One region of the Nocardia sp. NPDC057668 genome, then DNA from elsewhere that is predicted to be linked to it. Evidence: riboswitches for the same ligand, from Rfam matches in the RefSeq annotation. Region 1 holds a riboswitch; each other region holds the start of a gene.
The links. A riboswitch is a leader RNA that binds a small molecule or an ion and turns the genes downstream of it on or off. The one in region 1 is predicted to bind cobalamin.
Positions count from the first base shown of each region.

Region 2: it holds a riboswitch for cobalamin, as region 1 does, so the genes downstream of both, glyA (serine hydroxymethyltransferase) here and ACFVBH_RS10265 (ABC transporter substrate-binding protein) in region 1, are expected to answer to the same signal.
Region 3: it holds a riboswitch for cobalamin, as region 1 does, so the genes downstream of both, ACFVBH_RS05660 (methylenetetrahydrofolate reductase) here and ACFVBH_RS10265 (ABC transporter substrate-binding protein) in region 1, are expected to answer to the same signal.
Region 4: it holds a riboswitch for cobalamin, as region 1 does, so the genes downstream of both, ACFVBH_RS02350 (ABC transporter substrate-binding protein) here and ACFVBH_RS10265 (ABC transporter substrate-binding protein) in region 1, are expected to answer to the same signal.

Region 1 is NZ_JBHVIC010000001.1:2,229,750-2,237,152, reverse strand. It holds gene ACFVBH_RS10290 (SDR family oxidoreductase) at 180-866, shown strand; gene ACFVBH_RS10285 (S-adenosylmethionine:tRNA ribosyltransferase-isomerase) at 863-1,930, shown strand; gene ACFVBH_RS10280 (GNAT family N-acetyltransferase) at 2,178-3,017, shown strand; gene ACFVBH_RS10275 (lysophospholipid acyltransferase family protein) at 3,027-4,040, shown strand; gene ACFVBH_RS10270 (family 1 glycosylhydrolase) at 4,259-5,515, shown strand; cobalamin riboswitch at 5,594-5,721, shown strand; gene ACFVBH_RS10265 (ABC transporter substrate-binding protein) at 5,758-7,356, shown strand; gene ACFVBH_RS10260 (ABC transporter permease) at 7,367-7,403, shown strand, end outside.
Region 2 is NZ_JBHVIC010000001.1:573,166-580,568, reverse strand. It holds gene ACFVBH_RS02735 (lipase family protein) at 1-319, opposite strand, end outside; gene glyA (serine hydroxymethyltransferase) at 557-1,858, opposite strand; cobalamin riboswitch at 1,985-2,184, opposite strand; gene ACFVBH_RS02725 (hypothetical protein) at 2,259-2,612, opposite strand; gene ACFVBH_RS02720 (helix-turn-helix domain-containing protein) at 2,852-4,051, shown strand; gene ACFVBH_RS02715 (GlsB/YeaQ/YmgE family stress response membrane protein) at 4,130-4,399, opposite strand; gene ACFVBH_RS02710 (TerD family protein) at 4,573-5,151, shown strand; gene ACFVBH_RS02705 (hypothetical protein) at 5,265-5,525, shown strand; gene ACFVBH_RS02700 (cytochrome P450) at 5,753-7,105, shown strand; gene ACFVBH_RS02695 (aldehyde dehydrogenase) at 7,202-7,403, shown strand, end outside.
Region 3 is NZ_JBHVIC010000001.1:1,206,261-1,213,663, forward strand. It holds gene ACFVBH_RS05650 (IucA/IucC family protein) at 1-1,263, opposite strand, end outside; gene ACFVBH_RS05655 (GNAT family N-acetyltransferase) at 1,276-1,911, opposite strand; gene ACFVBH_RS05660 (methylenetetrahydrofolate reductase) at 2,192-3,199, opposite strand; cobalamin riboswitch at 3,336-3,570, opposite strand; gene ACFVBH_RS05665 (class I SAM-dependent methyltransferase) at 3,776-4,516, shown strand; gene ACFVBH_RS05670 (family 2A encapsulin nanocompartment shell protein) at 4,780-5,709, shown strand; gene ACFVBH_RS05675 (family 2A encapsulin nanocompartment cargo protein cysteine desulfurase) at 5,711-7,403, shown strand, end outside.
Region 4 is NZ_JBHVIC010000001.1:489,572-496,974, reverse strand. It holds gene ACFVBH_RS02365 (ABC transporter ATP-binding protein) at 1-242, opposite strand, end outside; gene ACFVBH_RS02360 (FecCD family ABC transporter permease) at 239-1,306, opposite strand; gene ACFVBH_RS02355 (FecCD family ABC transporter permease) at 1,303-2,301, opposite strand; gene ACFVBH_RS02350 (ABC transporter substrate-binding protein) at 2,298-3,335, opposite strand; cobalamin riboswitch at 3,364-3,558, opposite strand; gene ACFVBH_RS02345 (DUF4267 domain-containing protein) at 3,732-4,103, shown strand; gene ACFVBH_RS02340 (MerR family transcriptional regulator) at 4,159-4,782, opposite strand; gene ACFVBH_RS02335 (hypothetical protein) at 4,883-5,314, shown strand; tRNA gene ACFVBH_RS02330 (tRNA-Glu) at 5,510-5,582, opposite strand; tRNA gene ACFVBH_RS02325 (tRNA-Glu) at 5,594-5,669, opposite strand; tRNA gene ACFVBH_RS02320 (tRNA-Pro) at 5,688-5,760, opposite strand; gene ACFVBH_RS02315 (SDR family oxidoreductase) at 6,040-6,840, opposite strand; gene ACFVBH_RS02310 (alpha/beta hydrolase) at 6,872-7,403, opposite strand, start outside.

The DNA.
Region 1 (7,403 bases):
TCGCCGCCGCCCCCTTCGCCGAACCCGGCCCGCTGCGGCGAAATTCGCGTAGGCAGGCGTGGGTGAGTCCCGAGCGCGGGACGGCGCCGGCAACGAGATGGAGGCCCCGGTTCTGCCCTGGGCAGAAGGCGGGCCGATGCCATTGACCTCAATATAAGTTGAGGTTGAACCATGGCCGTATGGAGCGAAACAAGAAGGCACTGATCACCGGGGCGTCGGCGGGATTCGGGCGGGCCGTCGCGCTCGAACTGGCGTCCCGGGGCTGGCAATTGGTCATTTCCGCACGCGGGGCCGAACGCCTGGCGCGGGTGGGGGCCGCGACCGGCGCGACGGCCGTGGCCGGGGACATCGCGGATCCGGCGCATCGGCGCGAACTGGTCCGGGCGCTCGGCGGCGAGCCGGTGGACCTGGTCCTCAACAACGCCGGTGGGCTCGGTCCCAGTCCGCTGCCCGCGCTCGAGCGCTACCCCCTGGCCGAGTTGAGGACCCTGTTCGACACCAATGTCATCGCGCCCCTCGCCCTGACCCAACTCGCCCTGCCCGCGCTGCGCGCCGCCGACGGCGTCGTGGTGAACATCAGCTCGGACGCCGCCGTCGCCGCGTACGCGGGCTGGGGTGGGTACGGGGCGACCAAGGCGGCGCTGGATCAACTCACCGCCGTGCTGGCGGTGGAGCATCCCGAACTCCGGATCTACGGTTTCGATCCGGGCGACATGCGCACCGGGATGCATCAGGCGGCGTTCCCCGGTGAGGACATCTCCGACCGGCCCGAGCCCGATACGGTCGTCCCCGCCCTGCTGCGCCTGCTCGGCGGAGAGCTGCCCAGCGGACGCTACGCGGCCTCGCAACTGGTGGTGGCGTCATGACGGTCGATCTGGCGGGCCTCGACTTCACCCTGCCCGCCGAGCTGTCGGCGACCAGGCCGCCCGAAGCGCGCGGGGTCGCGCGCGACGAAGTACGCCTGCTGGTCAGCGACGGCGACACCCTGACTCACGCCCGTTTCCGCGAGCTGCCGGCGTTCCTGCGTCCGGGAGACCTCGTGGTGGTGAACAATTCGGCGATGCTCGCCGCGGCGGTGGACGCCGAACTCGACGGCGTGCCCGCGGTGCTGCACTTCTCCACGTGGCTGACCGGACACCGCTGGGTGGTGGAGGTCCGGGATCCGGCGGGCACCCCGTGGGCCGGGCGGCCGCCGGAATCCGTTGCCCGGCTGCGGCTTCCGGGTGACGCCACCGCGGTGCTGCGGGAGCCGTGGCTGCCCGGCGCGACCCGCCTGTGGGTGGCCGAGGTCGACTCCGAGGTCCGGGAGGTGCTCGCCCGGCACGGCCGCCCCATCACCTACTCCTATGTCCCGGAACGGTGGTCGGCGGACTACTACCGCACGGTCTTCGGCCGCGAGCCCGGCAGCGCCGAAATGCCCAGCGCCGGTAGGCCGTTCACCGAGACGCTGGTCACCGAGCTGGTGGCCCGCGGTATCGCGCTGGCTCCGATCACCCTGCACACCGGGGTCTCCTCGCCGGAGACGGGCGAGCCGCCGCATCCGGAACGGCTGGTCGTCCCCGATCTCACCGCGCGCCTGGTGAATCTGACCCGCGCGGCGGGCGGGCGGGTGATCGCGGTCGGCACCACGGTGACCCGCGCCCTGGAGTCGGCCGCCGACGATCGGGGCCGGGTGCACGCCACCGCAGGCTGGACCGCGCTGGTGCTGGACGGTTCGCGCCCGGCCCGCGTGGTGGACGGCCTCATCACCGGCTGGCACGCGCCCGGGGCCTCGCACCTGCACCTGCTGGAATCGGTCGCCGGGGCCGAGGTGGTGGGGCGCGCCTACCGTGCGGCCGTCGACACCGGATACCTCTGGCACGAATTCGGTGACACCGCACTGCTGTTCCGCCGCCGACCCGGTGCGCACCCGGGCGCGGCGGTGGCGTAGGCTCGCGTTCTCATCCGCCGCCCGAGGTGGACCGCGCCCCGAAGCCGGGCGTCGCGGCAGCCTCGAATCGGGCCCGGTACCCACCCGGAATACGAGCGTTTGTCCTGGTAGGGAACGTTCGGAAGCGATCCGATGAACTCCGGGTTGCGGCCCCGCCGCGTTCATCGGACTGGCATCGACGCGCCATCTGGCGGTCGCTCCGGCGCAGTTTGGGCCTGGCTTGATCAACGACATGACCAGCATGGCAGTGTCGAAGTCCAGCCTGCTCCCCGCAGCGTCTTCCCCCCTCGTGCGCCCGGAACCGCCTCGTACCCCGGGTGGTTCGCAGTACTCCCTGGTCGTTTCCTCCGATGCCGAGCATCGCGAGGCCGCGCAGCGGCTGCGTTACCAGGTGTTCGCCGCCGAACCGGGTTTCGCCATCCCCGACAACGAGCACGGACTGGACGCCGATCGTTTCGACGATCACTGCGATCACCTGCTGGTCCGCGACGAGCTCACCGATCAGTTCGTGGGCTGCTACCGCATGTTGCCCCCGGACAAGGTGACCGCCGCCGGCGGCTACTACACCGCCACCGAATTCGATGTGAGCGCACTGGATCCGGTCGGCAACCGGATGGTGGAGATGGGCCGCGCCTGCGTGGTGCCCGATCACCGCAACGGTTCGGTGCTGACGCTGATGTGGGCGGGCATCCTGCACTACATCCAGCTGACCGGTTACGAATGGATCATGGGCTGCGTCTCGGTCCCCATGCAGCAGACGCCCGAGGATCTGCCCGGCTCGAACGTGCGCGGGGTCCGCGACCTGATTCTGCGCAAGCACGGCCTGGCGCCGGAACGGCATGTGCGCCCGTACAACCCGGTCGTCGTGCAGGGCCGCACACTCGACGAGATCGAGCCGCCGGCGCGCCCCAAGCTGCCCGCGCTGATGAACGGCTACCTGCGACTCAACGCCCAGATCTGCGGCGAACCGGCACACGACCCGGATTTCGCGGTCGCCGATTTCGTTGCCCTGCTCGGTCTGTCGACCGTCAATACCCGTTACCTGGAGCGCCTGCAGTCCGCGGTCGCCAGTATGGATGCCCGGTGATGAATCATGATGCCTGCCCTGCTTTCCCCCGGAACGGCCGGATTGTCTTGTCCGCCCGCTGAATCCAGCGCGCACGCGTGGATGCCGCACAGCCCCTGCGGTCCCGAATGCGTGCGCACCGCGCCCGAGGCGAACACGCTGCTCATGGCGGCCCGCATCCTCGGGTTCGGTGCGGTCCTGGCGTCCTTCCCGCTGGCCCACGTGCTCACCCCGCGCCGTCGCCGCGCGGCGCTGCAGAGCGGCTATGCGCGAACCCTGCTGCACTGCTGCGGAATCCGCGTCCGAGTGATCGACAACCGCACCTCCGGGGACAGCGCCGACACGGTTCGCGCGGGGGAGTCGGATACCGAGTCCGGTACGACCGACGCCGCACGGGGCGTGCTCGTGGTCGCCCCGCACATCGGCTGGACCGACGTCATGGCCCTGTCCGCGGTCGAGCCCACGTCCTTCGTCGCCCGCGCCGATCTCATCGACTGGCCCGTGCTCGGCGCGGTGGCCCGCAAGGTCCGCGTCATCCCGATCGAACGCGAACGCCTGCGCGCCCTGCCCGGCGTCATCGCCGAGATCGCCACCCGCCTGCGCGCGGGCGAACGCGTCGGCATCTTCCCCGAGGGCACCACCTGGTGCGGCCGCGCCCACGGTCACCTGCGTCCCGCTCTCTTCCAGGCCGCGGTGGACACCGGCACGCCGGTGCAACCGATCCAGTTGCGCTATCTCGACGCCCACGGCGAGGTGTCCACCGTGCCCGCGTTCGTCGGCATCGACACCATGGCCGACTCGATCCGGCGGGTATTGCGCTCACGCGGCGTCGTCGCCGAGATCACCCTGCGCCCGGTGCTCGCCCCCGGCACGGACCGGCACGACCTGGCCCGCCGCTGCGAACGCGCCATCGCCGACGCGGGTATCGACCGCACCTTCGCCGACCTGGTCCACCTGGCCGAGCACGAGCGCGTCGCGGCCCAGGTGGCGGCGCTGGAGGAACGCCTGCTGCAACCCTCGGCGACCCTGTCCGACCGCGGCTGAGGCGCGTCCGGCCGCCCGGACACGGATTCGACTGTCCCGGAGTCTTGTTCGCGATTCCTGGCGTACATCGCGGAACGCGCCGCATACTACCGCGTACACCGGCGTGTTTCGATGCGCCGGTGTATCGGTAGAGCTCGGTGGACCGGAGGGTCGAAGTGCGGCAGCGGTGGTCGAAGGTGTGTACGGCGGGGGTGGCGGCGGCCTTCTCGTTCGCGACGATGGCGGTGGTGGGGACCGCTCCCGCCGGGGCGGAGACGCCGGGGCTCGGGCCCGAGTTCGAGTTCGGCGTCGCGCAGTCCGGATTTCAGTCCGAGGGGTACAGCGCCGATTCCAATTGGCTGCGCTACGGCGATCAGGGGCGGGTGCGCGAGCCCATCGGGAACTCGGTGGATTTCTTCCACAACTACGCGGCGGACATCGAGCGGGCGCGGGGGCTGGGGGTGCGGATCTATCGCACCTCGGTCGAGTGGTCCCGCGTGGAAACCGCTCCGGGCAGCGACGATTCGGCGGGATGGGCGTTCTACGACGCGGTCATCGCCCGGATCGTGGAATCCGGCATGCGGCCGATGATCACCCTGAACCACTGGGTCCATCCGGGGTGGGAGGTGGATCGCGGCGGGTGGAACCGACCGGAGATGTCCTCGGAGCTGGTCGATTTCGCGCGGCGCGTGGTCGACCGATACTCCTGGGCGCGCCCGTTGTGGATCACCTTCAACGAGCCGACCGAATACGTCCGGCGCGAACTCATGTACGGCGGCCTGCGCCTGGAGAACGCGGGGCGCATGGCGGACGGCATCGTCTCCGCGCACCGGGAGATCTACCGCTACATCCATTCCGTGCAGCCGGACGCCGAGGTGTCCTCCAACCTGGCCTACATTCCCATCCCGGGCGTGCAATCGATGCTGGAGCAGCTCTTTCCGGAGCCGATGCGCGACACCCTGGATTTCATCGGCGTGGATCACTACTACTCGACCTCGATCACCGACCTGTCCGCCGCCTACGGTGCGACGGGTGAATTCTGGAAGAGCACCCAGGCCCCGGAGAGCATCTACTACGTGCTGCGCCACATAGCGTCCCGTTTCCCGGGCAAACCCATCCGCGTGATCGAGAACGGACTGGCCACGGGCCCGAACGGCGTCCGCGACGACGGGTACACGCGCGGGGATCATCTGCGCGACACCGTGTATTGGTTGCAGCGCGCCAAACAGGACGGCGTCGACGTCGTCTCGTACAACTACTGGAGCCTGACCGACAACTACGAATGGGGCGACTATTCGGCCCGCTTCGGCCTGTACACCGTTGACGCCCAGCATGATCCGAGCCTGACCAGGCATCCCACCGACGGCGTCGCCGCCTACCGCGACATCACCGCGCACGGCGGGGTCCCGCGGGGCTACCGGCCGACGCGCGCGCCGGTGACGTGCTCGCTGGTCGCCGTACCGGACAGCTGCGCCGCCCCGGCGGTCGTCGAGTAACCCGCGCGCGGCGGTCGCCGGCCGCCCGATGTGCGTCCCCGCGCGCCCGTTCCGTCCCGTAGGGTCGGTACCCGGCGTAGGGAACACCGGTGTGAATCCGGGGCTGTCCCGCAACTGTCACCGGGGAGCAATCCGCCGAGTAATGGCCACGACCTGCCCAGGTTGGAAGGCCGGCGGGGTGTGTCGATCCGGGAGCCAGGATACCTGCGCCCGCGGTATCGGGATCACACCAACGAGGATTGATGAACAACTACACACCGGGGCGGCCGGTTGCCGGCCGCCGTACATTCCTGTTCGGCAGTGCGGGCGCGCTCGGAGCCGTCCTGCTGGGTACCACCGGCGTCCTGGCGGGCTGCGGCTCGGATACGACCGCGCGGACCGCGGCCTCGGGTCCGCCCCGGCCGGGCGGCCGCCTGCGGACGGTGATCGCGGGGCGCTCGGCGAGCGCGGACGTGCTCGATCCGCATCAGGCCGGCAGCTCGGCCGGCGGCGCGGTATCGAAGAACGTGTGGGACAAACTGGTCGCCTACAACAACGACCTGACCCTGCGGTACCGGCTCGCCGAATCGATCGAGCCCAATGCCGACGGCAGCCAATGGCGTATCAAGCTCCGGCCGGGCGTCGTGTTCAGCGACGGTTCCCCGCTGACCGCGCGCGATGTGCTGTGGAGTTTCCAGCGCATGCTCGATCCGGCGAAGAAGTCCTCCGGTGACCTGTCGGCGGTCGACATGTCGCGCACCCGCGCCGAGGGCGATCTCGTGGTGGCCGTGCAGATGAAAACGCCGCTGGCGGACTTCGGTTCGGTGCTGGCGGGCTGGTACTGCTACATCGTCAAGGACGGCACCGGCGCCATCGACGGCTCGGTGCTGCCGGTGGGCACCGGCCCGTTCGCACTGGTCAAGTGGTCGCCGGGCGACCGGACCCTGTTGCGCCGCAACGAGAAGTACTGGGGCGGGCAGGTGTTCCTCGACGAGGTCGAGATCATCCAGATCGCCGAGACCGAGGCCCGGGTGAACGCCTTCCTGTCCGGGGAAGCCGATGTGGTGCACGAGATCTCGTACCTGCAGGCGCGGAACCTGTCGGGGGACGGCGACATCACGGTCGTGACCCCGCCCGCCGGTCTCATGGGCGCGTTCCAGATGCGGGTGGACACCGCGCCGTTCGACGACGTGCGGGTGCGCCAGGCCATGCGGCTGGCGGTGGATCGTCAGGCGATGGTGGATTCGGTGTACTACGGCTACGCCGAGCTCGGCAACGACATCTACGGCAAGGGTGCGCCGTTCTACAACGACGCTCTGCCCCAGCGCGCCTACGATCCGCAGCGCGCGCGTGAACTGCTGCGCGCGGCGGGCAAGGAGAACCTGACGGTCACGTTGCCGACCGCCGACGGCTTCCCGGGCATGCTGGAATCCGCGACGCTGTTCGCCGAGCAGGCCAAGGCCGCGGGCATCACCATCGAGCTCGAATCGGTTCCCGCCGATACGTACTTCTCACAGGTCAGCGGGAAGGCCGCGCTGTCCCACATCGGCTGGTGGAACTACAGTCTCGACTACTTCTACGGCCAGACCATGACCGGTGACGCGCCCAGCAACGGCACCGGCTGGAAGCGGCCCGGCTGGGACGCCAAGTTCGCGCAGGCGCGCGCGGCCATGGATCCGGCTCGCCGGGCGACGCTGTATCGCGAACTGCAGCAGGAACTCTGGGACGAGGGCGGCTACATCCTGCACAGCTTCGCCAAGCGGCCCGACGCCGCCCGCATCCATGTGGGCGGGGTGCGCGACGGTGTGCCGGGCACCGACGACTGGGCCAACTACGCGACCACCTGGCTGGCCGAGCAATGATTCGGCGGTCGTGATCGCCTATGCCGCCCGGCGGGCCGGCGGCGGGA
Region 2 (7,403 bases), 1.7 Mb from region 1:
CTCCCCGAGTGTTGTTGGAGCGGAACGAGACCTGCCAGGCGTCGACGTTGAGCGGAATCACCCCGGCGTTGGCCACATTCACCTGCCGGGCGGCGATGACCTCGCCCGGGGCCTTGCTCGCCACCAGCGCGGCCGGCGGATCGTGGAACCCCGGATCGAGCTCGGGGGGCACCGCGAACGCCGGTGCGGGCTGCACCGCGACGGGTGCGGATCCCGCGGGCTCGCCGGACGCGATCGCGGTGGTGAAGGTACCCACCGCCGCCGTGAATGCCAGAGCCACCACGGCCGCCCGGCCAGGTAGCGACGCGCGCAGCGCCATTGGTCGTCTCCATCCGTTTCAATGTGAGACCACACTGACTCACATGGAGGGCAGAGTATCGTCTGCGTCACTATCGAGCAAGGGCTGTCCGAGACAGTTTGCCGAAATTTTTCGGGAGCGGTTGTGCACGGTGCGACGGACATCCGTGACGACCCCGCGGTCCGCGCCGTGCGGCCGGATTCCCCGCGCGCCGAAAAGCTTTGGCACACGGGGAATCCGACCGGCGTCACCGCCGGATCAGATCAGGTTCCAGCTCTCGAGCCCCTGGTACAGCGGAATGTCGCGAGCCAGCTTGCCGACCCGGGCGCGCAGGGCGTCGATGTCGGAGCCGCCCGCGAGCGCGGTGGCGATGATGTCCGCGACCTCCGTGAACTCCGCATCGCCGAACCCGCGCGTGGCCAGTGCGGCCGTGCCGATCCGCAGCCCGGAGGTGACCATCGGCGGACGAGGGTCGAACGGAACGGCGTTGCGGTTCACCGTGATTCCGATCTCGTGCAGCAGATCCTCGCCCTGCTGACCGTCGAGCTCGGAGTGCCGCAGATCCACCAGCACCAGGTGCACATCGGTCCCGCCGGTGAGCACGGTGATGCCACGCTCGGTCACATCCGCGCCGCTCAGCCGCTCGGCCAGGATCTTCGCCCCGGACAGGGTGCGCAGCTGGCGATCGGCGAACTCCGCGCCCGCGGCGATCTTGAAGGACACGGCCTTGGCGGCGATGGCGTGCATGAGCGGGCCGCCCTGCTGACCCGGGAAGACCGCGCTGTTCAGCTTCTTCGCGAATTCCTGCTTCGCGAGGATGAGCCCGGAACGCGGCCCGCCGAGGGTCTTGTGCACGGTGGAGGACACGATGTCGGCGTGCGGCACGGGGGAGGGGTGCACGCCCGCGGCGACCAAACCGGCGAAATGCGCCATGTCCACCCACAGGTACGCCCCGACCTCGTCCGCGATCTCGCGGAACGCGGCGAAGTCCTGATGCCGCGGGTAGGCCGACCAGCCCGCCACGATCACCTTGGGCCGCGCCTCGAGCGCGATACCGCGGACCTCGTCCATGTCGATCCGATGGTCCCGCTCGCTGACACCGTACGCGTGCACCTCGTACAGCTTGCCCGAGAAGTTCAGCTTCATGCCGTGCGTGAGATGACCGCCGTGCGCGAGGTTCAGCCCGAGCAGCTTCTCGCCCGGGTTCATCAGCGCCATGAGCACCGCGGCGTTGGCCTGTGCGCCCGAATGCGGCTGGACATTGGCGAATTCGGCCCCGAACAGTTCCTTGGCGCGCTCGCGGGCCAGGGTCTCCACCACGTCGACGTGCTCGCAGCCGCCGTAGTAGCGCCGGCCCGGATAGCCCTCGGCGTACTTGTTGGTGAGCACGCTGCCCTGCGCCTGCAGCACCGCGCGCGGCACGAAGTTCTCCGAGGCGATCATTTCCAGGGTGTCGCGCTCGCGGGCGAGTTCGCCCGCCATGGCGGCGGCGAGCTCGGGATCGAGTTCACCGAGCGATTGCGTATCGACCGATGCCGGACGGGTTTTCGAGGTGGTCACGGGAAGCTCCAGGGTGGCGGTGCGAAGGATCGCCGCCCTATCCGCGCGCACGACCGACGCCCGCGCCCGCCGGGCCGGTGCTGATCGGTGATACGCCCGGTCCACGAGGCGACGACCACCGGATACGGCGTATCCGGTACAGCGGGCAGGTCTTCGGACTCGCGGGCACCGGTCCCCGCGCGGGGTCCACCTACTGGCCGTCGCTTCCCGGACCCGGGTCCAGTGCGTGTGACGGCGGTCGTTCCTGCTCACCGCTGCGGGACAGTCCCGGATTCTCACCGGGTTCCCTCTCACCCGTCGGCGTGACCGCCGCTCGGGCTTCGACACTCGCGATGGGTCAGGGGCTCCGTCGGCCACATCGCAAGCGAACCAGCTGCGCCACCAGGATAGGCATCGGTGATCACGCCCGGGCGCCGGGGGCTTCCGGGTGTCCCGGCTCGCCCGCGCCACCGCGCGCGTAGGTTTCCTCGGGTTCGACCGTGATCACGTCGACCACCGCGACCAGACCGGTGGGGACGACCGCGGCGTCGAAGTGCTCGACGGTGGGGACGAACACCGCGCTCGCGCCCGTGCGGGTCACCGCGACCCGCAGGCGATGCACCCATTCCTGGGTATGGGCGTCGAACACCAGGATTTTGGACAGGTCGTACCCGAGCCGGGCGGCGGCGCTGCGGATCAGGCGCTCGTCCCACGGCTGCCGCACGCCGGAGACGTCCTTGTTCAAGAATCCGAGGGCCTTCGGACTGTCGAACATCACCGGCACCCCCCAACAGCGGCGAAGGGCCGTGGATCCTCGCCGGCGCGCATGCGTTCCATGTCCGATTCCTTCGGTGCGGGAATTCATCGAGTGCGCCTGTCGCGCCGCAGATTCGACAAATCGGACGAACCGCTCCGGCGCTGGTCGCTGTATCCAGCCTGCTCCCGCTACTCCCGGCGGACTCACACAATTTGTGGCAGTCTCGATACCGGGGAACCGCTTGAATCGAGGCCGTGATGAGTGAGGAATCGGCCGGGGTGGGCTCGCGCGTCGCGCAGGGCCGCAAGCTCCGGGGATGGACCCAGGCCCGATTGTCCATGGAGACAGGACTGTCGACCTCGTTGATCAGCGCCGTGGAACAGGGCCGCCGCGCGGCCACCCCGGCCTTCATCGCCGCGAGCGCGAAAGCGCTGCGCACCAGCACCGCCGAACTGCTCGGCCAGCCGTTCGTGCCGACCAGCGTGGAGGACCGGGAGCTGCACGGCGCGATCGCGCTGCTGCGCAACGAACTCGCCGCCTACGACCTGGCCGACTCCGAGATCGAGGTGCGCCCGGTCGCCGCCCTCGCCGCCGCCGCCATCGAGGCCCGCCGCTACCGCCGCGACGCCGCCGCGCCGAAACTGGCCGCGCTGCTGCCCGCCCTGCTCACCGAAACACGAGTTCTGGTGCACCGCAGTCATGGTCACGAGCGCGATCGCGCGTTCGTCGTGCTGGCCGAGCTGTACTACAACGTGCGCAGCCTGGCCCACAAACTCGGCTACATCGACCTGGCCGCCAGCGCCGTCGACCGAATGACGTGGGCCGCCACCGCCAGTGGCGATCCGCTGTGGATCGCGGCCAGTCAGTTCCATCGCGCCAGCCTGCTGACCAACGGCGGCGACTGGAAGACCGCGCTGATCTTCCTGGAGCAGTGCCGCGCCGAACTTGAGGCGGCGTTGCGGGCGGGCGCCGATCGCGACCTCATCGCCTGGGGCGGACTGCATCTGCAATCCGGGCTGGCGGCCGCGCGGGCCGGAAACCGGGATCTGGCCGATTCGCATCTGGCCGAGGCCGAGGCGACGGCCAAGCGCGTCGGGCACGATCGCGACGAGGTCCTGGTATTCGGCCCGACCAATGCCGGCATCTGGTCCGTAGCCCTGGCGGTGGAGTTGATGGATGGCGGAGAAGCGCTGAAAAGAGCTGACGGACTGTACATTCCGCCCGGCACCCCGCGCTCGCGGTCCGGGCACCACTACATCGATCTCGCCCGCGCCTACCTGCTGCACGGCGATCGCGCCATGGTCCTGGACGCGCTGCACACCGCCAAGAACATCTCGCCCTCGCTGACCCGCTACCACCCGATGGTGCACGAGACCATCCGGGTGCTGGCCCGCCAGGATGCCCGCCGCACCGACGGAATCCGCGGGTTCGCGGCCTGGTGCGGGGTCAGCGCCTGAATAGCCCCCGATACACCTGTGCCCGAGTCGCCCCGGAATGTGGGGCGCTCGGGCACAGGCCGTTTCAGTGGTGGAGGGTCAGCGCACCGATCGTCGCGTGACCAGATTGACCAGTAGCAACAGGATGACGGCGCCGCCGAGACAGGTGAAGAAGCTGAACCAGAGGCCGCCGCCCTCGACGTCGACATCGAAGAGCTTGAGCAGGAAGCCGCCGAGCAGGCCGCCGATGACACCGACGACGATGTTGAGCAGGATGCCCTGCTGAGCGTCGGTTTTCATGATCTTGCTGGCAATCCATCCAGCGAGACCGCCAATGATGATCCACCCGAGAATACCCAGACCGAGCATGATTTTCTCCTTCTATCAGCGTCGCCGTAATCGCCGGCGCTCACTTCTTCACATACCCGCCGCCGGGGAAACGATGCGGGGGTACCGCAGAATCCCGGGCGGCGCGCAGAGTTTCAAGCTCCGAGCAGGGGGAATGCCGGGAGCAACAAGATTGCGATCGAAGGAGATGCTCGGTGTCCATCGCGTTGGTAAACCCGGACGGATCAGCGCTGGAATGCGTCGCGGTGGCGTTGGGGTGGGACGCATCGGACCTCGATCTCGTGGTTCCCGTCGACGGCGCCCTCGAACCGGGGGTCAGGGTCGACTTGAACGTTGCGGCACTGCTTTTCAGTGCTGATCAGTTGGTGGACGCCGTGTACTACGGGCAGCTCTCCTCGCGGGACGGTTCGGTCCGGCACACCGGAGACAACCTGACCGGTGAGGGGGCCGGCGACAATGAGGTCATCGTCCTGGACCTGGCTCGCCTGGCCCCGGAGGTCACGTCGGTCATCGTCGTGATCACATCGTACTCCGGACAGAGTTTCGCGAACATCGCAAACGCGTACTGTCGCCTGCTCGATGCCGGAACCGATACCGAGATCCACCGGTACCTGCTCAGCGGCGGGCCGCACACCGCTCTGGTGATGGGCAGGTTCGAACGCTTCCCGGTGGTCTGGGCGTACGAGGGCATCGGCGTCGGCATCCCCGCGCTGCACGCGGCCGAGGCGGTCCCGTACGTGCTGCAGTATCTGCACAGTCAGGCCGCGCAATGATTTCCGATTTCCGGAAATCGACCACGTTAGGTTCCCGGATTCCCGGGTATCCGTCGAGTATGAAGACGATCCGTAATACTCGGTGACACCGGGTATTCGACGAAGGATTCAAAATGAGAACATATCCGGACGACGGGAGAACGCGCGTGGTACGCAGCTCGGGTGGTATCAGCATTCTTGGTGTGCTGGTCTTGGTTTGGCTGCTGATCGGCGCCATTGCCGCAGGCCAGCGCGACTACTTTGACAACGCGCCGACAAACTGCGCGAGCACCGGAACCATTGCGGTGACAATTCTCGCCGGGCCGTTGAATTACATGGGCGTGAATCCGAAGATCGAGGACTGCAACGTCGATGTCCCGCAGCCCAGCCCGTAATCACTGACGTCGGCGCAGCACGGGTCGTCGAACGCGAGAACGCCCACTCGGTGAGAGTCGGTCATGCCGTAAGGCACTGACAGGAGATAACTCACCGGGTGGGCGTTGTGCTGCGTGTACCCCGGTGCGGTCTGGTTGTCCCTTGCCGGTTCCGGTCCTTCCGTTGTAGTGTCCGGACATGTGTCCAGCCACTTGGCCCGGGCGCTTGTTTCCGGGAAGGACTGCTCATGACTCTGCTGAGGCCGAAGCGGGTATCGGGCGGCGCGCACGAGCACGGTCACCTCGAGGAATTCCGGGTGGATCCCATCGCGCTCATGCGGCGGGTGCGGGCGGAGTGCGGGGATATCGGCGCCTTCGATCTGGCGGACAAGCAGGTCATTCTGTTGTCGGGGGCCGAGGCCAACGAATTCTTCTTCCGGTCGGGTGACGACGATCTGGATCAGGGCGCCGCGTATCCGTTCATGAAGCCGATCTTCGGTGACGGCGTGGTGTTCGACGCGCCCCCGGAACGGCGCAAGGAGATGCTGCACAATTCGGCGCTGCGCGCGGATCAGATGCGTGAGCACGCCGCCACCATCGCGCGCGAAGTGGAACGAATGGTGGCCCGCTGGGACGACGAGGGTGAGATCGATCTGCTCGAGTTCTTCGCCGAACTCACCATTTACACCTCCTCGGCCTGCCTGATCGGGGTCAAGTTCCGCAATCAGCTCGACGGCCGCTTCGCCCGGCTCTACCACGACCTGGAGCAGGGCACCGACGCGCTGGCCTACGTGGACCCGTACGCGCCCATCGAGAGCTTCCGCCGGCGCGATGCCGCGCGGGTCGCGCTGGTCGAACTGGTGCAGGGCATCATGAACGATCGCGCCGCGAATCCGCCTGCGGGCAAAGGGGATCGGGACATGCTCGACATTCTCATCTCGGTCCCGGACGAGCAGGGCAATCCGCGCTTCAGTGCCAGCGAGATCACCGGCATCTTCATCTCCATGATGTTCGCCGGGCATCACACCACCTCCGGTACGGCCGCGTGGTCGGTCATCGAGCTGCTGCGTCATCCCGGGGAACTGCGCAAGGTGGTAGACGAGCTGGACGAGCTGTACGCGGATGGCTCGGAGATCAGTTACGGTGCGCTGCGCAGGATTCCGAATCTGGAAGCGGTGGTGAAGGAGACCCTGCGGCTGCACCCGCCGCTCATCATTCTCATGCGGGTGGCGCGCGGGGAGTTCGAGGTGTGCGGCAGCGCCATCGCGCCGGGGGATCTGGTGGCCGCCACGCCCGCCATCTCCAATCGCATCCCCGAGGACTTCCCGGATCCGGACAGCTTCGATCCGGGCCGGTACATCGACCCCAATCAGGAGGACATCCTCAACCGCTGGACGTGGATCCCGTTCGGTGCGGGCAGGCATCGCTGTGTCGGGGCGGCTTTCGCGCAGATGCAACTCAAGGCCATCTTCTCGATTCTGTTGCGGGACTGGGAATTCGAGATGGCGCAACCGTCCGAGAGCTACCGCAACGATCACTCCAAGATGGTGGTGCAGCTGCAACAGCCCTGCCAGGTGCGCTATCGGCGCCGGGTCCGATAGCCGGGCGCGAAACCCGATGCCCGGCCGGGTCCTTGCGCCTGTTCACTAGCGCGGACTATAGTCCGTACACCTGTCCAGACAGCATTGGAGTGGTTCATGGTTCTCCCGCCCGCAGACAGCTCGCGGCTCTTGATCGGCGGCAAGCTGACCACCGGCGGTGGCGGTGAATTCGTCACGCTCAACCCCGCGACCGAAGAGGCGTACGGGTTCGCGGCCGATGCCGACAAGGCCGATATGAGCGCGGCCATCGAGGCCGCGCGTTCGGCCTTCGACAGCACCGACTGGTCCCGCGATCACG
Region 3 (7,403 bases), 1.0 Mb from region 1:
GTGCAGGTAGGACCGCAGGTAGCGGTGCAGCCACTCGCGGGCCTCGAGGCCCGACTCGCGCACGACGGCGGTCACGAACGGATCGCCGTGGTGGTCCACGTGCAGCAGCGCGGCCATGGTGGTGAGCTGTTCGCCCTCGCGCACCAGCGGTACCGGGCTCTCACGCCACAGCGCGGCCAGCAGCTTGCGGTATTCCGAGCCGGGCTGGGTGATGGCGGTGAAGCTGGGGCTGCGGTAGCCGATCGCCGCGACCTCGTAGAGCATGTCGAAGTCGAGCGACTTCAGGTATTCGTCGCCGCTGACCAGACCGCGGATCCAGTCGTTGATCAGCGGGGTGTTGCGCATGTAGTCCGCGGACATGCCGCGGGTGAACCCCATATTGACAATGGAGAGCGCCATTTTCACGTAGTGCCGGGCCGGCCGGGTGGTGTTGAACAGGGTGCGGATGGACTGCTGCGGCTGGTACAGGTCCGGCCCGGTGCCCAGTTCCACGATCTTCTGCTCGGCGATGTCGACGGCGTAGACGCGGGCGATCTTCTCGATCCACTGCCACGGGTGCACGGGCATGTAGTAGTAGCTCGCCGGATCCAGGCCGCGCCCGGTGAGTACCGCGCCGAAGCGGGCCAGGGTGTCCGCGCCCAGTTCGGCGGCGACGACCGAGTCGTAGTCCACGCCCTCGACCGCGGCGAACTCACAGTGCTCGCGCCGGACCGCGACCCAGGTCAGCGCGAACCGCGAACCCCATTCGGGCGCATAGTTCTCCACGTCGTGCGCGCTGAAACCGAGGCGACCGGCGTTGGCCACGATGCACGGGTGCCCCTCGGTCATGGTGCGCTCGATGGTCTGGAAGTCCGCGACCGCCAGCTCCGCCGCCGCGATGCGCCGCTCGTCGGGGCGATTCGCGCTCATGATCAGGGTGTTGGTGAACTCCTCGAGGTATTCCGGCAGCGCGTCGCGCGGAATGCCCAGGGAGCCGCTGAGATCGATGATGAGCTGGGTGGCGTCGATGCGCGCGGACTCGCCGTCGCGGGTGCGGCGCAGCGACGACTCGTCGATGCACCAGCTGTCCAGCGACAGCACCTCGGCGCGGAAACCGTATTCGGTCAGGCCGTCGTCGGAGTGCAGCACGTAGACGCCGGGGGTCAACTCGACCGGATGCACGAACCGTTCGTGGCAGAACTCGGCCAGGATCTTGGTCGCGATTCTGGTCTCGTAGGTCTGCCAGAACGCGGATAGGTGCGCGGAAGCTTCGGGGCTGGTCAAAGCACTACCTTCTCAGGAGTTCGCGAGCTGGAGGTCGGTCGCCAGGGACCGGCCGTTGTCCGTGAGCCGAATGAAGTCGGCGCGGGTGCAGTAGCTCAGGCGGGCGATCTTGTCGGCGACCGGGAAATCACCGACGACCCGGAAGCCGACCGCGGCATTGAGCTTCTGCACGTGCAGATTCCGGTGATCGGGCTCGACCACGACTCGCTCGGCGCCGCACTCGAAGAAGGCGGTGCGCATGATGTGCAGCATGACGTTGCCGGTGAAGCCCGGCAGCCGGCGCTCACTGCTGGAGACCAGCAGGTGCATGCCGATGTCACCGGCCGCGTGCTCGTAGCCGGTGTCCGGCTTGGCCAGATCGCTGGTCTGCGGGTTGTAGAGCTCGAAGAGGAACTGCGGCTCGTCCTCGAACGCGCCGATCCACATGCCGAATCGCGGATCCGGGTCGGACTCGGCGACGCGGATCAGATCCTCGACGTCGGCCGGCGTGCTCTCGAGCATCCCCCAGTACGCCGACTTCGGGTGGATGAGCCACCGGTGCGCGGTCTCGGTGTCACGTTCGATATCGATGGGCCGGGCGGTCAGCTCGTAAACAGCTGGTTCGACAACATCGGTACCCGGACTCGTCTCGGGACGAGCAACCACCATCAGAAACCCTCTCGCAGATCCACATTCGCGAGTTAGGGTAACCTATTTTATTAGGGTGGGCTAACCCGAAAATCGCGACGGGTACCGCGCGACACGCGAGCAATAGCGGCAGGCTTTCAGCATCTGCGGCCGGTCTCGGAACGTAATCGCTGATCAGCACACACTTACGTAGTAAACGTAGCCTAACCTCATCCGATTTAGGTTAGGCTAGCGTAATGCAGATCTCAGAGCCAGCCGGTTGCCGGGCCCGGTCCGGGTTTCCGGACCCGCCGCCGGTTTCTCAGGCGCTGAGCGGAGCCGCGGTCACGCGGTAGCCGAGATTGGTCAGCACCTCGGTCGTCGCCTTCGCGAAATTGAGCGTGATGAAGTGCAGGCAGGGCGCGCCCTCGTCGATGAGGCGCTGCGCCATCTCGGTCGCGATCTCGATGCCCGCGGCGCGCACCGCGGCCTTGTTCTCTTCCGGACCGTCCCCCGCGGCCCGCCGCAGCCGTGCCAGCACCGCCGGCGGGAGTTCGCGACCGGACAGCTCGACCGCCCGCTGCACGGTGCGCAGGGAGGTGATCGGCATCAGCTCGGGAATGATCGGCTTGGCGCCTTCGATCGGGTCGTGCGCGGCCACCCGGTCGCGCAGGCGCAGGTAGTGCTCGACGTCGAAGAACATCTGGGTGATCGAGTAGTCCGCGCCGGCGCGAAGTTTGGCGGCCAGGTGGGCGGTGTCGGTGGCCAGGTCCGGTGAGCGGTGATGCCCCTGCGGGAACGAGGCCACCCCGACCTTGAAGTCACCGAGGTCGCGCACGATGCGCACCAGTTCCTCGGCGTACGCCACCCCGTCGGGATGACGCTCCCAGGCGCCGAGCGGATCGCCCGGCGGATCGCCGCGCAGCACCAGGATGTTGCGAATGCCGCAGTCGGCGTAGGAGCCGACCAGCGCGCGCAGTTCGGCGATGCTGTGCCCGACCGCGGTCAGGTGCGCCACCGGCAGCAGGGTGGTCTGCTGGGCGAGCTGGCCGGTGATGCGGGCGGTGCGGTCCTTGGTGGAGCCGCCCGCGCCATAGGTCATCGAGACGAAGGCCGGATGCATGCGCTCGAACTCGCGGACCGTGCGCCACAGTCGCGCTTCTCCGGCGGCGTCGCGCGGCGGATTGAATTCCACCGAGAAGGGCACCCGCGCCCCGGAATGGATCCGCAGGCTCTGCACGACCGAGGCGCGAGCGGCCGCGAGCGGCGCGACACGGGCGGTCGGGGCGCAGCCGGGCACGGCTGCGAAAGTGTTGTCCGAGTTCGTCATTGGTGAGCTCCATGGTCAGCATGCCGATGGCCACCTCATTGCGAGTGCACGCTGAAGGAGCCCATTGCGCGGCGTCGTGCGACGCCCGGTCCCGCTCGGCGTGCCACCCGATCCACGAGGCGACAACCGCCGGATACGACGTATCCAGCGCAACGGCAGGTCTTCGGACTCGTGGGCATCGACCCGTGACCCGGGTCGGCCCCGGTGCTCGTGCCGGGGCTGGTCCTATCGGCCATCGCTTCCCAGGCATCGCGCCCAGTGCGGAATGACGGCTGTCGTTCCCACTCACCGCTGCGGGACAGTCCCGGATTTCCACCGGGTTCCCTCTCACCCGGGCGGCACGCGAACGCACCACCGGGCTTCGACGCCTTCGGACGGATCAGGGGCTCCTCGATACCGCCTCCGGCGAACCAGCTGCGCAGGCGAATATAGCGAAGTGGTACCGCCGCCGACAACCACACCCCCTCCCCCGCGCGCTCCGGCGCGCCGCGAGCGCGTGTCGCGGGGACGCCGCGCCCGGTCCGCCGCGTAGTCTGCGTCCGGTCCGAAGCCGCTGATCAGACCACTGGAGAAGGCGTGAATTGGGAAGCGTGGCAGGAGAGTTGGGATCGGCAGCAGGAGTTGTACATGCCCGATCGCGAGGAGCGATTCCGGGTGATGCTGGATCTGGTCGAGGCGAGCGCCGGGAAGGCGCCGCGGGTGCTGGATCTGGCTTGCGGGACCGGCACCATCACCCGGCGGCTGTTCGCCCGGCTGCCCGAGTCGAGTTCGGTTGCGGTGGATCGGGATCCGACGCTGCTGGCGATGGCGCGCGGGTCCTTCGCCGATGATCCGCGCGTCAGTTTCGTCGTGGCGGACCTGGAAGATCCGGCGTGGTCGAGTGCGCTGACCGCCGAGCCGTTCGACGTCATCGCGACCGCGACCGCCACGCACTGGATGCAGCCCGACGACCTGGCCAGGCTCTACCGGGACCTGCCGGCGCTGCTGCGCCCGGGCGGGCTGTTCCTCAACGCCGACCACATGCCCGATCCGCGGACCCCGCTGCTGAACGCGCTGGACGAGCGGATTCAGCGCGGGCATCAGGAGCGGGTGCGGGCCGAGGGCGTGCCGGACTGGGAACAGTGGTGGGCCGGAATCGCCGATGATCCGCGGCTGAGCAACGAGCTGGCCGCCAGTCGCGCCATTCTCGACAACCGGCCGCGGGGCGTGCCGCAGACCCTGGACTGGCATCTCGACCACGTCTGGGCGGCGGGGTTCGCCGAAGCCGGGGTCGCGTGGCGCTCGATCACCGACGCGGTGCTCGTGGGCGTGCGCTGAGGCGCGCGGCCGCAGCGGTTTCCGTGCGCGCCTCCCCCGAATTCGTTACCGCGCAATTACGGTTTCCTCACTGTTAGCTCGCGGTGTCTACATCGCGGTGTGCACCCGTTCACATCGAAGGCACGAACGGCATCGAATCGCGCCTTTGCCAGCAAACTTCCAGGACACGCCCGCCGTTCTGTTCATCAGGACAGCGGCGGATCCCGGAGTTAGTATTCCGTCCCGTCGGTAACCCCCAATTTGCCTAATTGAAGGCGGTTTTCATGACAAGTACCGTGCCGCAACCGGTGGCACTGGGCGACGAGGCTGCTCGGACACTCGCCAATGCCACCAAGACCGTTCCGCAGATGGAGTCCATCACCCCGCGGTGGCTGGTCCATCTGCTGAGCTGGGTGCCGGTGGAAGCCGGCATCTACCGGCGCAACCGGGTGACGCACGAGCAGACCGTCGACATCAAGTGCGACAACTACGACGAGTCCCCGCTGCCGGAGACCTTCATCGACTACGAGAAGGATCCGCGCGAGTATCGGCTCAAGGCCGTGCACACGATCCTCGACGTGCACACCCGGGTCTCGGACCTGTATTCCAGCCCGCACGACCAGATCTCCCAGCAGCTGCGCCTGACCATCGAGGCCATCAAGGAGCATCAGGAAGGCGAGCTGATCAACAGCCCCGACTACGGGCTGATCGCCAATACGCCGAAGAAGCAACGGATCTCGACCATCGCGGGCCCGCCCACGCCCGACGATCTGGACAATCTCATCGCCAAGGTCTGGAAGGAGCCCGGCTTCTTCCTCACCCACCCGGAGGGCATCGCGGCCTTCGGGCGAGAGTGCACGCGGCGCGGTGTGCCGCCGCCGACGGTGAGCCTGTTCGGTTCGCAGTTCATCACCTGGCGCGGCATCCCGATCATCCCGTCGGACAAGGTTCCGGTGACCGGCGGCAAGACCAAGTTCCTGCTCATCCGCCCGGGCGCGGAACGGCAGGGCGTGGTCGGGCTGTACCAGCCGGGACTGGCCGGCGAACAGGGTCCCGGCCTGTCGGTGAAGTTCATGGGAATCGACCGCAGTGCCATCGCCTCGTATCTGGTTTCGCTGTACTGCTCCCTGGCGATCCTGACCGACGACGCCGTGGCGGTGCTCGAGGGCGCAGAGGTGAACAGGTTCCATGACTATGCACCGACCTACCGCTGATCTGCCCGCTTCCCCGGAACCGGTGGCCGCCACCGGTTCCGGGTGGGGCGCCCTGCTCCCGGACGAGGCGACGCTGAATCGCCTTGCCGGGGAGTTCTTCTCGGCGCTGCCGTCGGCGGCGCCGGGCCTCGGGGGGCTGGGCGTCCCGGGGCCGGGCGGACCGGCTCCGGAGCCGCCGCCGCTCCCGTATGTTCCGGGTGCGCCGAGCACCCCGGCGGGGCCGTCCGGTGTGCCCGGATCGCCGGGGGCGCTGCCCTCGGCCGCGTCGGCCCCCGTGGCGGCTCCCCTGTCGGCGGCGGGGGCGAGCTCGCTCCCGCACGCGCCGGAACCGACCGTGCCGGAAGGCGGCGCGGTGCCGGAAGGCGCTGTGCCGCAGCCGAGTCCGGGCATCTCCGTCCCTGCCACGGCGGGCACGCCGCGCACCCCGGGCGCGCCTCGGGGTGCGGTGCCGCCCGGCGGGGCCACCCCCGCCCCGGCGGTGCCGGGCTGGGAGTCCGGGACCACCGCGGCCCCGGTGCACACCGATCCCTGGCTGCCCGAACTGCCCTCGCTCGATATCCCGCTGACCCCGTCGCGTTTCAGCGCACCGGCGGCAGCGGCAGGCGGGCCGAGCTTCTACTTCCTCGAGCGCCCGCGAGCCGATGCGGCACCGGCCGGGTCACAGTTCTACTTCCTCGGGGACCGGGCCGGCGATCCGGTGCCGGATCGGCATCCGCCGTTCGACGTGCACGCCGTCCGCCGGGATTTCCCCATCCTGGGCGAACGGGTGAACGGGCACCCGCTGGTGTGGTTCGACAACGCCGCCACCACGCAGAAGCCGCGCACGGTCATCGACCGCATCACCCACTTCTACGAGCACGAGAACTCCAACATCCACCGTGCCGCACACGAATTGGCGGCGCGCTCGACCGACGCGTACGAGCACGCCCGCGAGGCGGTGGCGCGCTTCCTGGGCGCGGGCTCGGCACAGGAGATCATCTTCGTGCGCGGGGCGACCGAGGGCCTGAACCTCATCGCCCAGACCTGGGGCCGCAAGAATCTGCACGCCGGTGACGAGATCCTCGTCTCGCACCTCGAACACCACGCCAATATCGTGCCGTGGCAGCTGCTGGCGGCCGAGACCGGCGCGGTGCTGAAGGTCATTCCGGTGGACGACACCGGCCAGCTGCGGATGGACGAGTACACCCGGCTGCTGTCCGATCGCACGAAACTGGTGTCGGTGACCCATGTGTCGAACGCACTGGGCACCATCACGCCCATCGCGGATGTGGTCGCCGAGGCCAGGCGCGCGGGCGCGGTCACCGTGGTGGACGGTGCGCAGTCCATCCCGCACACCCGGATCGACGTCCGCGCCCTGGACGCCGACTTCTTCGTCTTCTCCGGCCACAAGCTCTTCGGCCCGACCGGGATCGGCGCGGTCTACGGCAAATCCGAAGTGCTCCAGGATCTTCCGCCCTGGCAGGGCGGCGGCAACATGATCAGCGACGTCACCTTCGATCGCTCGCTGTTCCAGCCGCCGCCGGGCCGTTTCGAGGCGGGCACCGGCAACATCGCCGACGCGGTCGGCCTGGGCGCGGCCGTGGAATACGTCGAAACACTCGGCATCGACACCATCGCCCGCTACGAACACGGCCTGCTGGAGTACGCCACACCCCGGCTGGCGGCGATCCCGGGCGTGCGCCTCATCGGCACCG
Region 4 (7,403 bases), 1.7 Mb from region 1:
CCCAGGCGGCGCGCCAGTGTTCGAGCCGGCAAGCGGGCGATGTCGGCACCGTCGAGCAGCACCGAGCCGGTGGCCGGTGGCAGCAGGCGGGCCAGCCCGCGCAGCAGCGTCGACTTGCCGCAGCCGTTGCGGCCGACGACGACGGTGAATTGCCCGGCGGGGAAATCCAGTTCGGCGTCGGTGACGACGGCGGCGCCGCGGTAGGCGAGGCCGAGTCCGGCGGTGGTCAGATGTGCGGTCATCCAGCGTGTCCGATCCGGGTTGCGCGGGCGAGGAGATAGACGAGAACGGGGGCGCCGAGAATCGCGGTGACCACCCCGACCGGGAGCTCGGCGGGGAACAGGCGGCGGGCGGCCAGGTCGGCGGCGACCACCAGCAGCGCGCCCGCGGCCGCGGCCGGAGCGAGCCCGGCGCCGCGTTCGGCGAGCAGCCTGCGCGCGATCTGCGGGGCCACCAGGGCGACGAAGGCGATCGGTCCGGCCGCCGCGGTGGCCAGGGCGGCGGCCAGCGCGGCGAGCACGATCAGAATCGTGCGCCGCGGTCCGCGCCGGCCGGTGAGGGAATGGGCGAGTTCGTCGCCCAGTTCGAGCAGCGGCAGCGAGCGCGCGAACACGATCAGCGGCGGCACCACCGCGAGCAGCGCCGCGGCCGCGAATCCCACGTGCGGCCAAGCGCGTCCGGCCAGGCTGCCGGTGAGCCACATGGCCGCGGTGTGCGCCTGATAGATGTTCGCGCGGGTCAGGATGAACGCGATGGCCGCGGACAGCATGGCGGTCACGCCGATGCCGACCAGGACCAGGCGGTACCCGTCGAGGCCGTCCTTGGTCGCGACCGCCAGGATCAGCGCCATGGCCAGGAACGCGCCGGCGAGCGCGCCGCCGACCACGCCGAGCCCCGAACCGCCGAGTACGACGGTCACCGCCAGCGCGCCCAGCGACGCACCGGTATTGATGCCGATGATCTCCGGACTGACCAGGGGATTGGTCGCGATGCGCTGCAGAATCGCGCCGGAGATCGCGAACGCCGCGCCGGTGCCCAGGCCGGTCAGCACGCGCGGCAGTCGATCGGCCACGACCACGTCGTATTCGATGAGCGTGCCGCCCCCGCCCAGTACCCGCAGCACGTCGGCGACGGTCAGCGGGTAGTGTCCGACGGTGAGCGACCACGCCGCCACCAGCAGGGCCGCCGCGGTGAGCGCCAGGGTGATCAGGGCCGAGCGGCGTTGGACGCGCACGACCAGTTTCCCGCTCGGTGAGCGCAACAGCACCGTGCCCCCGGGCAATACGCTCGACTCGCGGGCGGTCACAGGGTCGCCACCTTCCGGTTGCGGACGAGGTAGAGGACGAACGGCGATCCGGCGAAGGCGGTGATGATGCCGACCTGGATCTCCTGCGGCTGAGCCAGCACCCGGCCCGCGATGTCGGCGACCAGCAGCAGCGTGGGTCCGAGCAGCGCGCACCAGAGCAGCACCCGGCGATAGTCGTGCCCGGCGAACGCGCGGGCGATGTGCGGAATCACCAGGCCGATGAACGCGATCGGCCCGGCGATGGCCACCGCCGAACCAGCCAGCAGTACCACACTCAGCGCGCCCAGGCCGCGGACCACGAGCAGGCGGGTGCCCAGGGTGCGCGCCAGGTCGTCCCCGATGGCCAGCGCGTTGAGCGAACTCGCTACCGCGAGTGCGAGTGTCACCCCGATGACCAGGAAAGGCACGACGGCCCACAGGGATTCGAGGCTCGCGCGGGTGAGAGAACCGACCACCCAGAAGCGGAAGTTGTCGAAGGTGGTGCGATCGAGCAGGGTTATCGCGGTCGTGATCGAGCCGCACAGGGCGGTGAACGCGGCCCCGGCGAGCACCAGTTTCACCGGGGTCGCGCCGCCGAATCCCAAGGAGCCCAGCGTATAGACGACAACGGCCGCCACCGCCGCGCCCAGGAACGCGAACCACACGAGACCCGCGGCCGAGCCGAGTCCGAATACCGCCATGGCCAGCACGATCGCCAGTGACGCGCCGGCGTTGATGCCCAGCAGGCTCGGACCGGCGAGCGGATTGCGGGTCAGGCCCTGCATGACGGCCCCGGCCAGGGCGAGCGCGAGCCCCGCCAGCAGTCCGGCCACGGTGCGCGGCAGGCGGATGTAGCGCACGATCCGATCGGTATCACCGCCCTGGAAATCGGTGAATGCCGAGATCACGTCGGCGAAAGCGACGGGGTGCGTGCCGATCCGCAGGGACGCCACGCAGATCACGGCGAGCGCGGCCGCGGCCAGCACCGGGCCCGCGCCGCGCACGGTGCCGGTCACTTCGGGAACAGCCCCGGATGCAGCAGTCCGGCAACGAGTTCGGTGGCGTGCGCGATACGGACCCCGGCGGCGCGATCGGCGAACAGGAACGGGTGCACCGTTTTCGCGCGCACGGCGGTCAGATTGGCGAAGGCCGGATTGCCGGTGATCCTGTCCACCTGCGGTTGCGCGTCGGCGCGGACGTAGGTCGCCTTACAGCACAGGCTGGTCAGGATGATGTCGGGATCGCGGGCGATGAGCTGTTCCGCGCCGATCTGCACGTTGCGGCGCTCGGTGAGATCGCCGAAGGCGTTGACCCCGCCGGCGGCCTCGATGATCCGGGAGATGAAATCGATGCCGCCCGCGACGGTGTAGGAGCCGTCGTCCTTGGGCGTGAGGACGGCGACCCTGGGCTTGGGCGCGCCTGCAACCTTGGCGCGGACCGCCTCGATGCGCGAACTCAGGTCGGCGACCACCGTGTCGGCGCGATCGGCCACACCCCACAGCGCGCCCAGATCCCGCAGATCGGCGTAGACGTTGTCGAAGCGCACCGTCGCCGGATCGATCGCCTCGTCGGCCAGACCGTCCGCGCTGGGGCACAGCGGGCTCAGTACCCAGGTGTCCACGCCCAGTTCGTGCAGACTCGCCCGCGTGCCCACGCTGCTCTGCGACGAGGTGGCGAACACGCCGTTGAAGCCGGACAGCACGAAATCCGGTCGCTGCGCGAGCAATTCGTCCCGGCTCGGTAGTTTCTCGACGTAGGGGGATCTCGCCTGCGCCGCCTGATACTCCGGCAGCACCGCCGAATCCAGGAACGCGGTCCCCGCCAGGCGATCGGTGACGCCGAGTGCGTGCGCGATCTCGATGGAGGGCTGGTACGCGGCGTAGATGCGCTGCGGGGGACCGGGCACCGCGACATCGATGCCGCAATTGGCGCGGGCGACGGCGTTCGCGCCGTCGGCGGCGGGCCCGGCCTGCACCCCGCAACCGGTGAGCAATAGTGCGCAGGCCAGCAGCGCGCCGGTACGCAGGCGCGCGAAAACAGATGGGGTCACCGAGACCGCCTTCCAGGTCCTCGTGGAATCGGGTGTTGCCTGCCGTGGCCGGTCTCCTGGCTGACGGGATACCACGCGAAAGATCAGCCTTCCCAGGGCGCGAGCACCCCAGTGGCCCCGAACGGATCACTCCGTCCGGATCGATCTTCACTCCCGATCACAGTGGCGAGGGCCGCACCGGCATCACACCGGTTTCCCGAACACCACGGCGGGGGGACTGTACCAAGATCACCCGTGCGCCCGGGAACCCCGCCCGCGCGGCCGGGCTCGCGCGGGGGCCGACATGGTTGAGTCCTGCTTCACGAGCCTTGGGGGATCGCGCCTTGTTCCCGTTGTCCGGCCGCTCTTACGGTGGGGCCGTTCGATTCCGTACATTTCCGAGGAGTTCCACCGCTCATGCTCACCCCGATCGCCTACGGCCTCGCCGTGTTCCTGGTCGTGTTCATCATCGTCATCGGCGCTCGGTTCCTGGTGTCACCGCGGGTCGCCGCGGCCGGGTTCGGCGTACCCGCGAAACCCGACGGCGACGCCGCCTACCTGGATGTGAAAGGCCTGCGGGACATCACCTCCGGTGTCATCGGCCTGGCGCTCATCCTGTTCGCGGACGCCGACGCGGTCGGCTGGTACATGCTGGCCGTCTCGCTGACCCCCTTCGGGGACACGCTGATCGTGCTGCGCCACGGCGGCACCCGGGCGGCGGCGTTCGGCATCCATTTCGCGACCGCCGTCATCGTCTGGATCAGCGCCGCACTGCTTTTCGCGGCGTGACGCGTCCGGTCCGGTCGGCCGCCCGGGCTCGATGTTGCTCGGGTCCGTACGGACCTCAGCGGGTGGGCTCGTCGGCGCCGAGGCGGCGGGCGGAGAGCTCGGCGTGGGCGACCCGGCGCAGGGCGGCGATCACCGGTTCGTAGAGGGCCGTGCCCAGAACCGCGTATTCGATTGCGCGGGAAGGGGGTTCCAGGGGCATCTCGTCGATGTCGTAGGCGGCGATGGCCAGGACAGCGGGACCGTAGGCGCGGAGCCGATCCTCCGTCATCGGCATCCCGGCGGCCTCGGCGGCGGCGAGGGCGTGCTCGAGCTGGGCCACGGCCGGGTAGTCGTCGGGGACGCCGATGTGCAGCGCGGTGAGCGCGGCGCGGGCGCGGGGGTAGTCGGCGGGGGCCGCGGCGTCGACGGCGGGTGGCAGCAGCGCGGTGGCCGTGGCCAGGGTGTCGAGCAGGGTGCGGCCGGGCTCGTCGATCAGCGTGACGATCGCCCGGATCTGCGCCATGGACAGGCCGAGCTGGGACAGCGCCCTGATCAGTGCGACCCGCCGGATGTGCGTCTCGTCGTAGGTCGCGCGCGTGGCGCTGGTGGCCCGGCCCGGCATCAGCACGCCTTCGCGCAGGTAGAACTTCACGGTCGGGATCGGCACGCCGGTCCGTGCCGCCAACTCCGACATCAGCACGCGGGTCTCCTTCGCTGCACGCCTTGACATTGGGTACCTCAACTATCCAATATTAGGTACTGGAAGTATCCAATCAAGTGTACGAACCGCGGGAGCCATCGTGTACACCACCCTGATCGACCCTCTGATCAGCATTGTTCTGGGCGCCACCATCATCTCGGTGGCCACCATCGCCTTCGGCGGAACGTTCCTGCTACGTGTCGTCACCGGCGGTCAGCCAGCGAACGAACTCCAGAAATCCTTCTTCCGCGCCGGGCACGCGCACGCCGGCGTACTGGTCATGCTCGGCCTGCTGCTGGCGGTACTGGGCAATGCCGCGGGCGCCAGCCCCGGCTGGGCGAACGGCGGCGCGATCGCGGTGCTCGCGGCGGCCATCCTGATGCCCGCCGGGTTCTTCCTGTCGGTGCTGGGCGTCGATCCTGCCCGGCCCAACCGGATGATCACCGCGGTCTGGGTCGGCGCGGCCGTACTGGTCACGGGCGTCGTCCTGGTGGGAGTGACCGTCCTGCTCGCGGGCATCGACAGGATGTGATCCGGCTGCGGCAGGCGCTCAGAGCGCGACGCCCGCATCGTGAGCGGGCCTGTGCCGCAGTCGAATCGACAGAGCGCGGCGCTTCGGCGGAAAGGCGAGGGCACGATCCCCAAGGCGCTGCGGCCTCGACCCGCGTAGCAAGCGGTCCCGGGCCCCGCCCGGTTGCCAATCCCTGCCCCGGCGAACCGGGGGTCGTGACCTCGGCGGGAGTCGAACCCGCGTAGTCCTGAATGAGAATCAGGGTGCCCGACCGGCGGAGCACGAGGCCGTGTGAAGTTGTGGTGACGCAGGTCGGGATCGAACCGACGTGGTCCTGAGTGAAAATCAGGGTGCCGAACCAGCACAGCACTGCGCCATGGAAATATCGCGATCGTCGGGACGGCGAGAGTCGAACTCGCACCCTCCTGCACCCAAGGCAGGCGCTCTATCCGTTGAGCTACGTCCCGCGGCGGGAGGGCATGAAAAAGGGCCGCTCCCCGGGCATATGCGCCCGGTGCGGCCCTCGGCGGGGAAGTTACCCGGCTACGGGTGACTCACCGCGAGGGTGGCGGCGGGCGCGGCGCTCGGTTCCGGCGGCACGGTGGCACCGGCGCCGAAAGTCGCTGCGGGACTGGGGATACTGCACTCGGTCATCGTCGCGTTCCTTTCTCGTCGGTGTGTGCGGTCAACGCTAACAGCGAATCGTCCAGTGCGGTACTTATTTTCGGGGAAGCTGTTCGCGCAGCTCAGAGCGTATCGGACTTGCTGAGCCAGCCGACGAACGCGCGCGTGAAAGCGGTGGGGGACAGGCGAACCGCGGCGGCGGTGGCCTTGGTCTGGATGCCCACGAGCACGTGCGGGCCGCGCAGGCGCGCGGATTTGGTGGCCGTGTTCCAGACCGAATCGGCGATATCGGCGGCGGTCAGATGGACGCCCAGGGTCGCCGAGGTCCTGGAGCCGCGCTCGACCTCGTCCATCATCGCGGTGGCCACGAACAGCGGCAGTAGATCGTGCACCTTGATCCCGTACCGCTGCCACTCCAGATCGAGCGCCTCGGTCAGGCTGCGCACCGCGGCCTTGGTCGCCGCGTAGGTCGCGAGCCCCGGCTGGCCGTACAGCGCCGAGGCCGACGCCAGGTTGATCACCTGGCTGCCCGGCGTGCGGCGCAGGTGCGCGAGCGCGGCGTAACAGCCGGTCAGCACGCCTTTCACGTTCACGTCGACCACGCGCAGCTGACGCTCGAGCGGGATGTCGCCGAACGCGCCGGAGCAGAGGATCCCGGCGTTGTTGACCAGCAGATCGAGCCGCCCGGTGGCCTCGGTGAACTCCTTCAGCGCCTGTTCCCAGCCCGCGGCGTCGGTGACGTCGAACGCCCCCGTGATCGTCTCGCCGCCGATCTCGGCCGCGGTCTGCCGCACGGCGTCGGCGTCGATGTCGTACAGCCCGACCGTCCAGCCCGCCCCGGCGAACCGCGCCGCGATAGCGCGGCCGATCCCGGCGGCAGCGCCGGTGATCAGAACGGCGGGCCGGGAGGAGGTGGCGGTCACGTTCGTGCCTTTCGGTTGGGGCGCGCCGATATCAGGCGGCGGTGCGACCGGTATCGGTCGCCGCGAGAATCGTACGGTGGAATTCGGCCGCGTCGGCGGCGGCGTCGCGGCCGTCGGCGAGCAGGCCCGCACCCAGGTGAATCAGCGTGTGCGGCGCGCTCTCCCGAATCTGCAGACGCAGCGGAACCTGCGCCTCGTCACAGCGTTTCGCGACCTCGAGCGCGTCGGAGAGCAGCATCTCCCGCGAACCCACCTGGACCAGCATCGGCGGCAGCCCGGTGAAATCGTGATTGACCACCGACCAGCTCGGATCCAGTACGCCGTCGATGGCGATGCCCCGGCGCACGACCATGTCGGGACCGGCCGCGGGCAGCACCGCGTCCAGCTTGGCGTTGGGGTGCGCCATGCGCGCGGTCGAATCGAAGTCGGCCCACGGCGAGGTGACCGAAATGCCCGCGGGCAGCGGCAATCCGCGATCGCGCACGGTCAGCGCCAGCCGCAGCGCCAGGCCGCCGCCGGCCGAATCGCCGGAGAACACGATCTTCTCCGGGGCGAAACCGTGA